3 regions of the Synechococcus sp. A15-62 genome follow, and region 2 is predicted to be linked to each of the others. Evidence: predicted binding sites of a transcription regulator. Region 2 holds the regulator's gene; each other region holds the start of a gene.
The links. The regulator NtcA, encoded in region 2, controls nitrogen genes in cyanobacteria. The targets are predictions, from matches to a motif close to GTANCNNNNGNTAC.
Positions count from the first base shown of each region.

Region 1: the regulator NtcA is predicted to act here: its motif matches at 1,271-1,284, upstream of SynA1562_RS05305 (DUF4278 domain-containing protein).
Region 3: the regulator NtcA is predicted to act here: its motif matches at 3,030-3,043, upstream of cynS (cyanase).

Region 1 is NZ_CP047950.1:941,457-946,863, forward strand. Features, by position in the region: gene SynA1562_RS05290 (SDR family oxidoreductase) at 1-35, shown strand, start outside; gene SynA1562_RS05295 (J domain-containing protein) at 51-824, shown strand; gene SynA1562_RS05300 (hypothetical protein) at 870-1,025, shown strand; gene SynA1562_RS05305 (DUF4278 domain-containing protein) at 1,080-1,184, opposite strand; gene SynA1562_RS05310 (hypothetical protein) at 1,691-1,882, shown strand; gene SynA1562_RS05315 (ParA family protein) at 1,892-2,539, shown strand; gene SynA1562_RS05320 (hypothetical protein) at 2,666-2,872, shown strand; gene SynA1562_RS05325 (hypothetical protein) at 2,894-3,046, shown strand; gene SynA1562_RS05330 (hypothetical protein) at 3,039-3,248, shown strand; gene SynA1562_RS05335 (FAD-dependent oxidoreductase) at 3,489-5,123, shown strand; gene SynA1562_RS05340 (hypothetical protein) at 5,126-5,308, opposite strand.
Region 2 is NZ_CP047950.1:279,332-284,738, reverse strand. Features, by position in the region: gene thyX (FAD-dependent thymidylate synthase) at 1-469, shown strand, start outside; gene dcd (dCTP deaminase) at 484-1,077, opposite strand; gene SynA1562_RS01390 (cob(I)yrinic acid a,c-diamide adenosyltransferase) at 1,077-1,676, opposite strand; gene rph (ribonuclease PH) at 1,822-2,565, shown strand; gene ntcA (global nitrogen regulator NtcA) at 2,624-3,340, shown strand; gene SynA1562_RS01375 (DUF3084 domain-containing protein) at 3,368-4,519, shown strand; gene SynA1562_RS01370 (resolvase) at 4,516-4,962, shown strand; gene SynA1562_RS01365 (DUF3146 family protein) at 4,940-5,197, opposite strand; gene pth (aminoacyl-tRNA hydrolase) at 5,197-5,407, opposite strand, start outside.
Region 3 is NZ_CP047950.1:2,247,276-2,252,682, forward strand. Features, by position in the region: gene SynA1562_RS12720 (ferredoxin--nitrite reductase) at 1-585, shown strand, start outside; gene SynA1562_RS12725 (hypothetical protein) at 656-790, shown strand; gene SynA1562_RS12730 (formate/nitrite transporter family protein) at 826-1,713, shown strand; gene SynA1562_RS12735 (HEAT repeat domain-containing protein) at 1,721-2,443, shown strand; gene cynS (cyanase) at 2,496-2,930, opposite strand; gene SynA1562_RS12745 (cyanate hydratase) at 3,128-3,298, shown strand; gene SynA1562_RS12750 (anthranilate phosphoribosyltransferase family protein) at 3,371-4,441, shown strand; gene SynA1562_RS12755 (GNAT family N-acetyltransferase) at 4,402-4,869, opposite strand; gene SynA1562_RS12760 (MFS transporter) at 4,868-5,407, shown strand, end outside.

The DNA of each region.
Region 1 (5,407 bases), 660 kb from region 2:
TCTGGCATGCCAATGGTGAGTTGTTGCCGTGGTGAGACGGGAGACACGCTTTGGGCTTTGATCCGCGGCATTGGTCTGGTGGACGCCCTGAACAACGGGTCACCAGCAATGTTGAGGCGTTGCTGGCGGAGAACGATGCTTTGCGTCGCGAGGTGTTGCGGCTCAACCGTGAGTTGGAGCGATTGCAACGCCAACGCATTCGCACGCAAGCAAGATCCCATCGCCCCTGGAGTGAGCCATCGGCTCAAGCTCCACCACGGATCAGCAGCCAACAGGTGCGGGCATGGGGGCACGCCCTTGCTCAGCAGCAGGGATGGACGGCACTGCGTCAGCGGGGTTTGGAGCTGTTGATTGAGCAGCTCAACCGGAGTGGTTTTCCTGCCCACTTAAGCCTTGAACAGCGGTTGGATCGGTTGGTTCCGGGGCTGGGAACAGATCTCCTGGCGGCGGTGGGTGCCAAGCCGAACAAGCAAACAACGGCAGTTCTGGCGGCGTTTGCCTTGTTTGGGGTTCGCGCCAGTGAATGGCTGGATGAGGATCCACAGCGTGTGGTGGAGCAGCTGCGTCAGCGTCAGGAGCAATCCGGTTCCAGACGGCAGGGGCGCCGCACCCGAACAGACCAGCGTCAAACCGATCGTCCGGAAAATGGCCATGCCCGTGATCCACGCCGTGCAGCTTTAAAGGTGTTGGGCTTGGATGCCAACGCATCCCTGGCGGAGATCAAGCAGGCGCATCGAAAACTGGTGAAGCAGCACCATCCAGATCTCGGTGGTTCTGCTGAGGCGTTTCGACGCGTCAATGAGGCGTATCAGTCGTTGGTTTAGTAACGCCTTGGTTCGATAACGCCGCCTTTGCCGTGTTGATCGGTCTTGTCCGATGATTTGAAGGAGCAACAGGTGGTGTTGATGCCGGTGGAAGTTGGTGTGGTGCTGATTGGTGCTGGCTTTGCCGTGGCTGTGTCCCTCGCCGTCGCCGTTTGGTTTGAACGTTGGAAGGCAAGACAGCCCGATCCTGAAGGCGAATGAGCCATAAAAAAAGCCCCGCTTTGGCGGGGCTTGAAAGAGGTCGTCGTGCTGTTGTCAGCGAGCGACTTTCTGACCGCGGTAAACAAGAACAGGGCGTTGAACATTGGAAGCAGCAGCGTTGCTCTGGTTGTACTTCTGGCCGCGATAGGTCAGGGTCATGATGAGTTCCTCGAAGCAAGCTCAGGTCCCCGTTCCATGGCCTGAGTCGAACTGCGCCTCGCCGAAGACGAGGTGAACGTGATTGCGTAGCAGTTGCTACAGATCCTTTATAGAAGGACTGTCAATGCGCGTGTCGTTCGTGCTGTTACAAAACAGGAATTCTGTTCGGCTCAGGCTGTTTGGTACAGGCCTCCAAGTGGTTCAAGCACGTTTGGGAGGTGTGTGCACAGGGCGTGGCTTGAGTTGGGGTGCTTTTTGCGTCATCACAGGCTGAAGATGAACTAAATCAATTCTGTCGTTGCTGGGATGGTCGGAATGATGGATCGGCTACCGATCTCGAGGTTCCAGATCTAAACCTTCTGGTCCGGACTCAAAGCTTCCATTAATTTGTTGTTCTGCTGAACAGTTCGGCTGCGATTGGGTGATGCTTGATGCTTACTCAATGTGAAGCTGCTGGCGCTCAGAGATGCCATCCGTACGGTATGGACACAACAGTTTTCGCGGTCATGAACAGCTCTCAGAGCAAGGATGATTGGGTGAAGGCGCAGCAGCACAAGTTCCATAAACCCATTGATGTGGACACCTTGATGTGGGTGCGCAATCGCTTGATGCGCTTGGAAGTGGAGGCCCGTTGGGCCGACCGCATCTGTGTGTTTGAAGAGTTCTTCCCCAACGACGCGATCATTCCGCGCATTTAAACCTCCGCCATGTTTTTGACTGTCTTTGGCCAGAAAGGTGGTGTGGCAAAAACCTGCACCAGCATTCATTTGGCTTGTGTTTGGGCTCAGCAGGGCCTGTCGGTGTGTGTTGTTGATGCGGATCGCAACCGCTCAGCCACCGCCTATGCCGCCCGAGGGATGCTTCCGTTTGAGGTGGTGCCTGTGGAGGCTGCAGCAAAGGCCACCCGCCATGCCCAGGTGATCATCACCGATGGGCAGGCCAGCAGCCACGAGGATGAACTCAAGAACCTTTCGGCCGGAGCAGACCTGGTTTTGCTGCCCACCACGCCGCAGGCGAGATCGGTTGAGCTCACCGTTGAGCTCTCCTCAATCCTTAGGCAGATGGACACGAGACATTCCGCGTTGTTGGTGAAGGTGGACAGCCGAAAACAACGGCTTGCCCAGGAAGCACGCCAAATTTTGGAGGGTTTTGATGTGGATGTGATGCAGGCGGAAATCCCCTTGTTGGCGGCGTTTGAAAAAGCAGAGGTGGAGGGTGTTTGTGTCTCGAATGCTGTGGATGATCGTGGTCGTGCCGATCTGCGCCGCATGGGGGGATGGTCGGCCTACTGCCAGGCCGCTGTTCAGATCCGTGATCGCTTGTTGGCAGCACCGCCTGACGCCATCAGTGCTTGATCAAGAACCACCTCACTTCCTGCATCGGTCGCCAATCAGACAGATCTTCAGCGCTGCAGCCGCAATCCTTGGCTCAGCTGATTGAAGGTTGATGGGACGCAGTTCTTGGTTGAAAAATCCCACCCGTTGCTCAGCAGCATCCACCTGGCAGCCCCCAGCCCAATCCGTTTCTTCTGGTCAGGTGACGGTGAAGCCTTCCTCCGCCGCGGTTCTGCTCAAGGCGCCGAGCATCACCAACAAAGCCGCGTGATCGAAGCCGTTGTGATGCTGGCCATCGGTTTGTCGATGGCCAGCGCGGTTCTTGGCAATCTGAACGACAACGAATCCGTCTAGGTTCAAAAGCTCCTGCTTTTGATGACGAACTTGTTGGCCTTCATGCTCGGACAGCTTGAGATCAGCAATCTCACAGCGGCCTTCCTCCTCCTGGTGGCGCTTGTTTTTGTGGGCAGCTTTGCTGTGGTGTCATTACAGACCGGTGAGCTGATCAAACCGCCCAAAAATGACTGACACGTTTGAGCTGAACGACCGGCAGATCCTTTTGAAAGCATCCAGTGATCGTGTCGTCGCTGAACGGGTGGTGCGTCACATCCAACGGCGCCTTGATGAAGACGATTGGCGTCCCTACACCTGCAAGGCCGATGCCGTTCAAGCTTGGTTTCGTCTCGGCGGGATTCGAGCTCAAGTGCTTAGGGCTTTGAACCTGGTCTGATCGCGCCCTGAAGCTCAGAACGATCCCAGCAACTGGGTCATCGCTGCTGCAGCGCCGATGCCACCAAAGAACAGCACCAACGGCAGGAACACAGGCCAGCGGACGGCTGTATCAGAAGCCATAAAACAATTTCATCTTCGGGCGACGCTATTCATTTCTTCTTCTCTGTGGCGATGCCGACCTTTTCCTCTCCAGAGCTGCATGATGTGAGGCCCACCCAAGCCTCTCTCTCTGTGGTCGATGCCTGAGCCATCCAAGGCTGCTAACGCTGACGTTTCCCATGTGATGGTGATCGGTGCTGGCTGGGCTGGCTGGGGTGCAGCCAAAGCCCTCTGTGAAGCCGGTGTTCGCGTCACCCTGGTCGATGGGATGTCGGATCCCACGGGACGGACGCCGATGCGCACCGCCAGCGGTAAACCCTTCGAAGCCGGCACCAGGGGCTTTTGGAGGGATTACCCCAACATCAATGCGCTGACCGATGAGCTTGGGCTCACCGATGTGTTCACTGAATTCACCACCAGCGCCTTCTGGTCTCCCGCCGGTCTGGAGGCCACCGCGCCGGTGTTCGGTGATGGGCTGCAGCTGCCCAGTCCCCTGGGCCAGGCCATGGCAACAATCAAGAACTTCAAGCGACTGCCTGTTGCCGATCGCCTGAGCATTGCCGGCCTTTTGGTGGCGATGCTTGATCTCAACCGCAACGAGGAGACCTTCCGGCGCTACGACGCCATCGATGCGTTGACCCTGTTCCGCCAACTGGGAATCACGGAGCGGATGATCGACGAATTCTTGCGTCCGATTCTTTTGGTGGGGCTGTTCAAGCCACCGGAGGAATTATCGGCAGCCGTCACCATGGAGCTGCTCTACTACTACGCCCTGGCGCATCAAGATTCCTTTGATGTGCGCTGGATTCGTTCCGGCAGCATCGCCGAGCAGCTGATCGCTCCCCTGGCGGAGCGCTTGCTCAACTCTGGTCTGCTCACCGTTCTGGGAGGAACGTTGGCCACGAGCCTGGATCTTGATCAGCCAGGCGAAGCGATGCGGTCGGTGGAGATTCGCTTCCAAGCGACAGGACGCTCGAGCGTTGTTGATGACGTTGATGCGGTTGTGCTGGCGGTGGGTGCCAAGGGCATGCATGCCCTGATGGCGGAGTCGCCACGCTGCAGTGATGTGCTGCCGGAGCTGGCGGCTGCTGGCGGTTTGGGGGCGATTGATGTGGTGTCGGTGCGGTTGTGGCTGGATCGCACCATCGCAGTCGCCGATCCCGCCAATGTCTTCTCGCGCTTTGATGCCTTGCAGGGTGCGGGCGCCACTTTTTTCATGCTCGATCAGCTGCAGAACGCTGATCAAGATGCACTCTGGGGCGGCAGCGAGCCCCGGGGTTCCGTGGTGGCCAGCGACTTCTACAACGCCACGGCGATCGCAGCCTTGAGTGATCAGGAGATCGTCGACACCTTGCTGAATCAGCTGTTGCCCCAGGTGGTGCCAGCCTTTCGGCTTGCCCAGGTGCTGCAGTTTGAGGTGCGGCGTTACCCGGGCTCGGTGTCGTTGTTCTCCCCCGGCAGTTTCAGCCAGAGGCCCCCGCTGCAGACGGCACTTCCTTCTGTGGTCTGCGCTGGCGACTGGGTGCGGATGGGCGAACGCGAGCACGGTGCCAAGGGCCTGTGCCAGGAACGGGCCTACGTCTGCGGTCTTGAGGCGGCCAATGCACTGGTGCGCAGTGGGGTTGTGAGCGGGGCGAATGCGTCAAGCCGCCAAGAGCATCCGGTGCGTCCGATCCGTCCGGAAGAACCCCAGGTGCTGTTGGGCCGGGCCCTCAACAAGCTTGTGATGGATCCCTTGGAGGCTTTCGGGATCCGTTGGCCTTGGCTGGCCTGAGCTCAGAAATTCAGTTGACCTGAAAGCCAGAGTTCCTGCCAAGACCCTGCGGCTGAGGCATTCAGCGCCATCAGGATGGTCGCGCTGATGCCACCCAGGGTGAGCCCCACCCCCATCATGATCAGGGCGGTCAGTCCTTCCGCTTCGGTGAGCGGTTGCTTTTCGAGAAAGCGACGCTTGGCCATGGCTGCTGATCCGATGCACCCGTTCTGCATCGGCCCAAGGGCACTTGGCAACAGGCCGTATCACTCATTCACGCAGAGCTGCGGGGAGATGACTCAGCG
Region 2 (5,407 bases):
CACCCACCGGGTTGGGGTGAGCTTCGATGTGCAATCCATGCGCTACACCGGTGAACGCATCTGCCGTGCAGCGGATGGCGCCTTGGACCTGGAGGAAGTGTTTTACCTACGGCCCGTCGGCGAGTACAGCGATCGGCAGGGAAAGAAATACGCCTACAACGAAGCACTACGCCAACAGGATCTCGATCTGTGCCGAAGTGCCGCCGAGCGCTACAGGGATCTGCTCAAGGCCGGTTTCGCCGAGGAACACGCCCGCGGCATCCTTCCCTTCGACTACCGCCAGCATTTTGTGGTGAGCTTCAGCCTGCGGGCATTCCTGCATTTCATGGATCTGAGGGCCAAGCTCGATGCCCAGTTGGAGATCCGCCAGCTCTGCGATCTGATGTGGCCCCACATGGTGAATTGGGCCCCAGAATTCGCAGCCTGGTATGAAAAAAGCAGGCTTCACCGGGCGCGACTGGCCCCGTAAGAAAGAGGGGGGGGCTAAACCTTGGCCAGCGTCACCCGTTCCGGTTGGTGCTGGTATTTGCCTTGTCGATCGCTGTAGGTGGTCGAGCAGGGATCACCTTCAAAAAACAGCAGCTGACAGATGCCTTCATCGGCATAGATCCGACAGTCAGCGCCAGAGCTGTTGCTGAATTCAAGGGTGAGATGACCCTCCCAGCTGGCTTCTGCCGGAGTGGTGTTGACGATGATTCCAAGGCGGGCATAGGTGCTCTTGCCCAAACAGATCACGGTGATGTTGGGGGGAACCCGCAGCTTCTCCAACGCCACACCAAGGCCGTAGGAATGCGCAGGGAGAATGAAATAGCGCCCGTCTTCGTCTTCATGAAGAGGGGTGGGCTCGAGATTGGCTGGGTTGAACCGCTTGGGGTTCATCACCGTGCCCGGAACATGCCGGAAGATCAGGAATTCCTGGGGCGACAAGCGCAGGTCGTAGCCATAGGAGGAGCAACCGAAACTCAACACCGGTCTCAGCTTCTGCTCCGGATCCAGGTGACGGACTAGACCGCTCTGGAATGGCTCAATCATTCCCTGACCGGCCTGTTCAGTGATCCAGCGATCGCACTTGAGCATCAGAAACCTCGGCGCAACTCCGTGACTTGATCTGCCATCTCCACCACACCGGCGGGGATTGCAGGTCCAGTGATGATCACATCCATCGAAGCGGGCCGCTGCTCAAGGGCTGCAATCACATCCGCCTCATCCAGGTATCCGAAGGCCACGGCGAGGCCGATTTCATCCAGAACCAGCTGATCGAGATCTCCCTGAATCAGGTGCTGGCGACAGATGGACCAAACCGCAGCCACCGCCTCGGCGCCACCGGGATGCCCCGGTGAGGAGAGGCAGAGGGGCACTTCCGGACGGAGCCAGACAAGACCTCCGCAGAGCTGCACCCGTCCGGCCGGTCCCTGCTGAACGCCCCCTTTGAGGAACTGACTGATCAGAACACGACTGCCCAAGCCGGCAGCACGCATGGCCTGACTCAGAACACTGGCGAAACTGCCTCGGTAGGGCGCCGTATGCACTTGAAGCTGTCCTTCGGGGGCCACCAGATGCAGGGGTGGCGGATCAGATACAGGTGCTACGGGCCTGAGGCCCGCCCGCTGCAAAGCCTGCTGATCCTGATCCAGGGAGTTCTGGAGCGCTTGGGGATTGGCGAGGCTTGTGGTCATCACGGAAGCATCTGCCCGGGTACCCCCGGCGAGACCTTGAATGTAGCGGCGAGATCACATTCCACAAGGGGATTGACACCACCCATGGTGTTTGGACAGGGCAAGAACCAACCGCCTGCGAGGCTTGACGAACTGCACACCACCGATGAGCCAATCCCCTGAACACCGCACTGATGGCCGTCGCCCAGAGCAGTTGCGACCGTTCTCGGTGACTTGGAATCCCATGGGGTTTGCCCTGAGCTCCCTGGTGGTTCACACGGGCCGAACCGCTGTGCTCTGCAGCGTCTGCTTGGAGGACAAGGTTCCCCGCTGGCGGAAGGGAGAAGGGCTGGGATGGCTCAGCGCCGAATACCGGTTGCTGCCCGGGTCCACCCCACAGCGGCAATCACGGGAGCTGATGAAACTCTCGGGTCGCACCCAGGAGATTCAGCGGTTGATCGGGCGCAGCCTGCGCGCCGTGATCGACATGGAACGCCTGGGGGAGCGCACCTTGCTGATCGACTGCGACGTGATCCAGGCGGACGCCGGCACCCGGACGGCCTCGATCACCGGGGCTTGGCTCGCCCTGGACCAGGCCTGCCGATCGCTGGTGGAAAAGGGAGTGCTGGAGCAATCGCCGCTTGTCGATCAGGTGGCGGCCGTCTCCGTGGGCTTGGTGGATGGCCAGGCCTTGCTGGATCTGGACTACAGCGAAGACAGCCGAGCCGAGGTGGACTTGAACGTTGTGCAGGCCGGCGATGGCCGTCTTTTGGAAATCCAGGGAACTGCGGAGGGAGCACCCTTCAGCCGCAGCCAGCTCAATGAGCTGCTGGATTTGGCGGAGCCGGGATTGTCATCCCTGATGCAGGAACAACGCCAAGCCTTCACCGAGCACAGCAGAGTTACGTAATAACCGCTACATGGCGGCCACCGCCGGGTCCGTAATTTCGCTTCACCAGGGGGTTGTCATGACCAGTAGCCGAGGTTTCAGCCGATACGCCCCGCAGATGGTGGCTCCATCTCCCAGCGCAGAACCGGCCAACCGTTCTCTCCTGGAGATCATCCGAGATCTCGATGGCGCCAGCACTGAACTGGTGGATCGCAACAAGACCATTTTCTTCCCTGGGGATCCCGCAGAACGGGTGTATCTGATCCGCCGGGGGGCCGTTCGTCTGTCCCGCGTCTACGAGTCGGGGGAGGAAATCACCGTGGCCCTGCTCCGCGAAAACAGCCTCTTCGGTGTGCTGTCACTGCTGACCGGCCAACGGTCTGATCGCTTTTACCACGCTGTGGCCTTCACCAGGGTCGAGATGGTGACGGCACCGGCGACCTCCGTGAAGGCCGCCATCGAAGCCGACACCAGCGTTGGACTGCGCCTGCTGCAGGGTCTCTCCAGTCGGATTCTGCAGACCGAAACGATGATTGAAACCCTCACCCATCGGGACATGTCGTCCCGGCTGGTGAGCTTCCTGCTGGTGCTGTGCAGGGATTTCGGCGTGGCGGATGAGCTGGGCATCACCATCGACCTGCGCCTGTCCCATCAAGCCATCGCTGAAGCAATTGGCTCAACACGCGTCACAATCACGCGTCTGCTGGGAGACTTGCGTCAATCCGGTCTGGTTCAGATTGACCGCAAGAAAATCACCGTTCTGGATCCGATCGCTCTGGCCAAACGCTTCAGCTAGTCCGGCCATCGCCCCACACGTGCAGCCATGAGCGGCTGGGCACTGATTCTGGTTCTGCTGGTGCTCGGGGGCGTGCTGTCGACCCTGGGTGATCGTCTGGGTAGCCGCGTTGGCAAGGCGCGACTGAGTTTGTTCAAGATGCGCCCAAGGCGCACCGCCGTTCTGATCACGGTTCTGACCGGCAGCCTGATCAGTGCGCTTTCACTTGGCCTGATGCTGCTAGTGAGCCGACAGCTGCGGGTGGGCCTGTTTGAGCTGGATGCCCTGCAGGAGAAGCTCCAGGACAGCCGGCGACAGCTCAAGGCAGCCGAGCGCGAACGGGACAAGACCCAAACGGAAACCAGGCGGATCGCCATTGAGCTAAAGCAAGCGCAGCAGCGGGCCAACACCCTGCGCCTTGAACTGGCTCCTCTTCAGAACGAGCGGGCCCAACTTGTAGCTGAACGTGAGCGCCTCAGCCAGGACATCGCCTCCCGCGATGCGGACATTCAACGCACGGAAGCCGAACTCAACAGCGTTCGCAGCCGTATCCGTGCCGGGGAGCAGGAACTCAAACAACTGGAACGCAATCTGGTCGCCCTGAGGCGTGGATCGGTGGTGATCAGCAGCGGCCAGACCTTGGCGAGAGCAACGGTTCGACTCGAGGCTCCGGACCAGGCCAAACAAGCCGTCGACAGGCTGTTGCAGGAGGCCAATCTCAACGCCTACGGGAAAGTGAGGCCTGGCGAAGCGCCCGAACGCCAGTTGATCCGCGTTCCTCGCAGCGACGTAGAACGCCTGCAAAACATCATCCGCAAACCGGAAACCTGGGTGATCTCGCTGCGCTCCGCCACCAATGTGCTACGGGGTGAAACGGCGGTGTACGCCTTCCCCGAGGTGCGTCCCAACCGGCCGGTGGCCCAACGTGGAGATGTGCTGGCCACAACCACGCTTCAACCGAATGACCGCACGCCAGAGGGCATTCGTACACGAATGAACCTTCTCCTGGCCTCGGCCTATGCCGAGGTGCAGCGGCGTGGATCCCTGACCGAGGGGCTTCAGTTCGATGGATCAGCCCTCTCCCAACTGACCCAGACCCTGATGGAAGGCCCCAGCCAAAGCGTTGTCCTGGAGGTGATTTCCGCAGGGGTCAGCGACAGCGCCGATCCTGTCGTCGTCACCATTCAGGCCTCCCCATGAAACGGGTGGCCGTTCTCGATCCAGGCCGCTGCAAATGTGGTCTAGTGCTGGCCGATCTTCAGCTCGGCCTTGTGCGCGAAGGGCATGTGCTGGCCCCGGAGGCCGTGGAACCCTGGCTGGAGCAGTGGAATCAAGACGGAGCTCTCGACCGCATCCTGATCGGCGATGGCACGGGAAGCCGAGCCTGGATCAAGCGACTGGAACGGCTGGGCAATCTCACCGTGGTTCCGGAGCAGGGAACAACCCTGAGGGCAAGACAGCGTTACTGGACGCTGTGGCCAGCGCGGGGTTGGCGAAGGATGCTGCCGGCAGGGCTGCGCATTCCACCGGTGGATCTGGATGCTGTTGCAGCTTTGGTGATGCTTGAGGAGCACCTGCAGTGCCGCCTGAGATGGCCGGAGCCGGCCCCCACGTTCTCGCTCAGAACCTGGCCCGAACCATGAAGGTGTAGTCACCCCCCGGTTCCAGCCTGTAATCGGAACGCACCAGAAACCGCCGCAGAGCATCCTCGATCAAGGCACGTCCCAGGGACGGCTCCACCACCAGTTCGCCGCGATCAAAGGCCCAGGAAAACTGCCACTCAAAACCTCCGGCAGAGACTTCACCCTCCACGCATTTGGCTTGAAAACACTGGCGAAGCACCCGCAAATGGGCCGTTGTCGCCGGGAGAGCCGGCATCAGTCGACCGGCTCCAAGTCGTAGCGAAAACCGTTGATCCAGGTTCCAGCGCGCTCAAAGCTCTGGCGCTGAAGACGTTGAATCCCGTCCAGAACAGCATCAAGAACTGCACTGACGCAGGGTTGCTCCACCTTGCTGAACGGACCAAGAACATGGGACACCGTTCGCGCACGACGTTCAGCAGGATTCTCAGCCGGCGCACCAATGCCG
Region 3 (5,407 bases), 330 kb from region 2:
GGGCTCTCCTACGCCGGACTGCACGTTCCGGTGGGTCGCCTGACCGCCCAGGATCTGCAGGATCTGGCAACCGCAAGCCTCAACTACGGCAGTGGTGAGGTGCGTCTGACCGAAGATCAAAACGTCATCCTCGTTGGCCTTCCCAACGACAAGCTCGACGCCCTGAAGGCAGACGCCCTGGTGCAACGCTTCCCGCTGGAGCCCGGTCACATCTCCGCAGGAACGGTGTCCTGCACCGGCAACACCTACTGCGGTTTCGCCCTCACCAACACCAAGGACCAAGCGCTCGAAGCAGCCAAGGAACTCGACCAAGAGCTCAATCTTCCTGAAGAGCTGAAGATCCACTGGACCGGCTGCCCCAACACCTGCGGCCAGGCCTACATGGGTGCCATCGGCCTCACCGGCACCAAGGCCAAAAACAGTGAAGGCGTCATGGGAGAGGGCTACACGATGACCATCGGTGGTTCCCAAGGCGCCAACCCGAGCATCGGCGAAATCCACCGCAAGGCGATCCCGGCCGATGAGATCAAGATCGCTCTCAAAGAGGTGTTGATCGAAAAGTTCGGGGCCACCCCAAAGGCCTGATCGCTGCTTTGGCCGTGACGCTTCCTTTTGAAGTCACGGCTCCCCGCATCGACCACTCCCCCTCACCGTCATGGCCAACCGCAACGACGTGTTCTCTCGTTTCGTCAACTGGCTCAGCGCCAGTGGTCGCGACGGAGCCGCCATCAACCGTCAGGGCGGCAGCCCTGATCTGTTCTCCCGCCTGATGAACCGCATCAGCGGTTGACATCAAAACCTTCGTCCAATTCTCAATCTCATCTGATGGACTACGTCCTACCCAATGAGCTTGTCGACGGCATGATTGCCGCCGGCGGCAAAAAATCAACGGTCAGCGTGAAGAACCTGCTGATCCGTGGCTTTTACTCCGGGGCCATCCTTGGCCTGGCGGTGATCCTGGCCCTCACCGTGGGCATCACCGTCAAAGCCCCCTTCGTGGGCTCGCTGCTGTTCCCCTTCGGCTTCGCCAGCATCGTGCTGTTTGGCATGGAGCTGGTGACCGGCAACTTTGCCCTGCTGCCGATGGCCACTTGGGCCGGCAAGAGCACTTGGGGTGCCACCTTCCGCAACTGGGTCTGGGTGTGGATCGGCAACTGGATCGGCACCGCCGTTGTGGCCGTGATCATGGCCATCAGCCTCACCAGCGGCACCATGGATGGCGCTGCTGACAACGTCGGCCCGCCGATCTGGGATGCCGTGGCCCAGAAAATCATGGCCCTCAATCAAATCAACGTTGAGAAGAAGTACGAGGCCCTGGGAAGCATGGGCTTCTTCCTCGCCTTCCTACGCGGACTTGTGGCCAACTGGTTGGTTTGCCTGGGCGTGACCATGGCTCTGGTGAGCAAGAGCGTTCCCGGCAAGATCCTGGCCTGCTGGCTTCCGATCACCGCCTTCCAATCGATGGGCATGGAGCACATCGTGGTGAACCAGTTCCTGCACACCGCTGGCCCGATCCTCGGTTCAGGCGTCCCCTTCACCAAGGTGATCTTCTGGAACTTCCTGCCTGTCACCCTCGGCAACATCGTGGGCGGCATGGTGTTCATCGGCATGCTCTTCTACAGCACCCATCGCACTCCGATGGAGAACGTGCTGCCCACCGAGCACGATGAAAAGCTGGAGCGTGAGCTCGCTGCTGAACTGGGTGCCCGCTGATCCATCCATGAACGACGAAGCCGTTCTCTGGGAACGGCTCGCCCGATCTCGACGCGCTCCTTTGGAGCCCTCTTGGCTGGGGGAGGTCTACTCCCCCAGCCTTTCTGTTGATCTGCGGCGAGCCCTCTGCGAAAAACTGGGCATGCAGGCCGAACGCGGCTGGCCCGTGATCCAAGACCTCCTCGCCCACCACGGGGTTCTTCCCGATTTGGTGATGGCGGCAGGGCTGTGCCACCAAAGCGAAGCCCGCGATTGGTTGTTGGCTCAACTCGAGCAAACCTCGGACGATGAAGCCGCCAACCTGATGGTGGTTCAGGCTCTCGCCTGCTGGGGGGCCGAAGTTCCCGAATCGGTGGTGGTGAATTGCCTGCATCACCCGGGCCAACTGCACCGAATTGCCGGTCTTCAACTGCTCAGCTTCCGGTCCCACTGCCTGGACGACGGTGAACTGCTGCAGTTCTGCCAAGAGGTGTTGAATGATTTTCGCGATCCAGTCGTTGTGGCCGCCATTCGGGTTCTGCAACGCCGCGATGGCGTGTTGATCAGCGAAAAGCTGGCAGAGCTTTGTGGCAACGGTTCCCTGCCTGTTGCCGAGGCAGCCTTCCGCGCGCTCGGTTGCATCGCCACACCTACGAGTCAGCGCTGCCTGCTGGAGTTGAGCCAGGAGCTGAATGATGACGTTCGGCGGAAAATGGCCAGCACCCAACTGAGCCAACAATTCCGCCAATAAAAAAACCCCGCAAAAGCGGGGCTTGATGTCTTCAATCAAGACACTTGGTTGTTCACCACTTTTTATAAGGCAGGAACTTGCCGCACATGGTGATTTTGACGCGATCACCTTTGGGATCCTCCACTTTGTCCACATCAAGCGTGAAGTCGATCGCGCTCATGATGCCGTCACCAAAATGCTCCTGGATCACATCCTTCAGGGGCATGCCATAAACCTGCATGATCTCGTAGAAGCGGTAGATCAAGGGATCAGTGGGGATCACCGGATCGAGGCTTCCCTTGGTGGGGAACTCCTGCAAAGCGGCGGTGATGGCTGGGTCAAGGGAGAGCAGCTCAGCCAGCTTTTCAGCCTCTTCCTTGGATGCAGTGGCTTGTCCATAGAACAAGGAAGCAATCCAGACCTCATCAAGGCCCAGAGCCGATTCCAGATCGGCAAAGCTCATGCCCTTGGCCTTCTTGGCAGCCATCAAGGCAGCAGTAACAGTCATGATTGAACGAAAATTTGTTATGGCCGCTTCAAAAACAGCGTTCCAAGTTGGAACGTCTCAGCAGCAGAGAAACTGTTGCGCAAACGCTGACTGAACAATGAAGCATTAACTACAAAACAACAGCCTGTTTTGAAGCAATAAGCACAGCCAACAGGCCCATGCTGCGAGTGGAATTGTGTCTATAGAAGAAATTTGAAATGAGTCAGTTTTTCCAAACAATGGCGACCCTGCTTCAGGCGCAATTTCTGCCACCAACAACTGCTCCCCAGCTGATGCTGGAGCGGCTCTATTACGCAGAAGGACGCCACCACCCGCAGCATCCACGCCATGGCAGCTTCGAGGGGTTATCCCGACTGAGCAGCCCCTGAACTTTCGTAGCAATTGCTACCCCTGGCGGGTCAGTCGCTCCTAAAGACTGACCTCAGCTTGAGGCTGGACCTTTGACGAGCGCAGTTCTCTCCGGCCGCGACCGCTTCAAGCAGCACCTGCGCAAGGTGGGAAGCGGTGAACACACCAGCAAAGGCATGAGTCGCGAGGAAGCGGCTGATGCCATGGAGCTGATGCTGCAGGGCGAAGCGACGCCCGCACAGATCGGCGCCTTCCTGATTGCCCATCGCATCCGACGACCCGAACCCCAGGAACTCACGGGCATGCTCGACACCTACCGAGCCCATGGCCCGGTGCTGCAATCCACCGCTGGCAGTCGAGCACCGTTGTGTTTCGGCATGCCCTACGACGGACGCACGCGCACAGCGCCGATCTACCCGCTCACCGCGCTGGTGCTGCTGGCCTGTGGGCAGCCGGTGGTTCTGCAGGGCGGTGACCGGATGCCGATCAAATACGGCGTCACCGCTGTTGATCTGTTCCGCCTTCTTGATCTCGACCTCACAGGTCTGCCGATCAGCGCCGTCGCCGACGGGTTCCAGCAGAACGGCTTCGCCCTGATTCACCAGCCGGATCACTTCCCCATTGCGGAAACCCTGATCGGCTATCGCGAGGAACTGGGCAAGCGTCCCCCGGTTGCCAGCCTGGAACTGCTCTGGACACCCCACCAAGGCGACCACCTCCTTGTGAGTGGCTTTGTCCACCCACCAACAGAAGCCCGCGCCTGGGAAGCCCTGAAGGAAGCCGGCGAAACCGATGTTCTCACCGTGAAGGGCTTGGAAGGGGGAACCGACCTGCCCATCGGCAGAGCCTGCATCACGGCCCGAGTGGGAAACGGCAAGGCGGAGCGGTTGATCCTGCACCCCCGTGACCATGGCTGTCACGACGCCGACGTGGAATGGGCTGACGAGAACACCTGGGCCGATCAAGCACGCAACGCCCTGCAGAACAAAGGCCCTCTCTGCGATGCCCTGCGCTGGAACGCCGGCGCCTATCTGTGGTTCTCCGGCTGCAGTGATTCCCTGGAACAGGGCATTCAACGGGCAGCATCCGTTCTGCAGACGGGTCAGGCCCAAGCCATGCTCGATCAACTCTGCGCTTGGCGGAGCAGCTTGAGCATCCGATAGCGCTCGAACGGAACGCCTCCAATCAGGATCATCTCCGGCGCTTCCACACACCAACCAAGTCGCTCTAGCAACGGTCGACTGAACTGACTGGCCTCCGTCCGCAGTTGCCGAACGCCGGACGCCAGCGCATCCGCCTCAATCTGGTTCAGAAGGGCACTGCCATGGCCCCGCCTCGAGGCACAACCACGGCAGTAGAGCAGCGAGAGACGATCTTCGGGATGGCGGATCGCAAAGGCTGAACCATCAGTGGTCAGCCATCCCGAGCCCTCCCGAAAACTCGCATCGAGCACGCCGGGCAACCAGGCCAGAGCCGCCCAAGCCCTGACTTGTTCATCTGAATAAAGGAGGGGAGCCTGCGATTCGATCGCATCGGCATAGATCTCCCGCAACAGCGGTTGATCCTCCGGAGCGATCGGACGCAAAGCCATGGCAGCTGCCTGTGGGAATGTGAGTCTCTCCTGCGTGGCAGCAAGCTTGCAGCGTCCTCGGATTCCCACACTGCTCAGCGCGTTTCTCACGCTGCTCAACGACCGGCTCAGCGAAAGCATTGTTTTTCCGCTGTTGCCCTTTCTCCTGGCCCAGTTCGCCCCAGACGGACGAACCCTGGGTCTGTTGGCGGGAAGCTATGCCCTGGCGCAGTTCCTGGTCACGCCCTTGATCGGAGCGCTCAGTGATCGCTACGGCCGCCGCCCAGTGATCAGCATCTGCGTCGCGGGATCCGTGGTGGGACTCGGCCTCTTTGCCGTGACGGTTTCACTGCCTTGGCCCAGCCAAAGCCTGCTGCCCCTGCTGTTGCTGTTCACAGCACGGATCATTGACGGCATCAGTGGCGGTACGGCGGCAACAGCCAGCGCCGTGCTCGCCGACATCACTCCTCCCGACAAGCGAGCCCGTGCCTTCGGCTTGATCGGCGTGGCCTTTGGCTTGGGGTTCATCCTCGGCCCCTTCGTTGGCGGGCAACTGGCC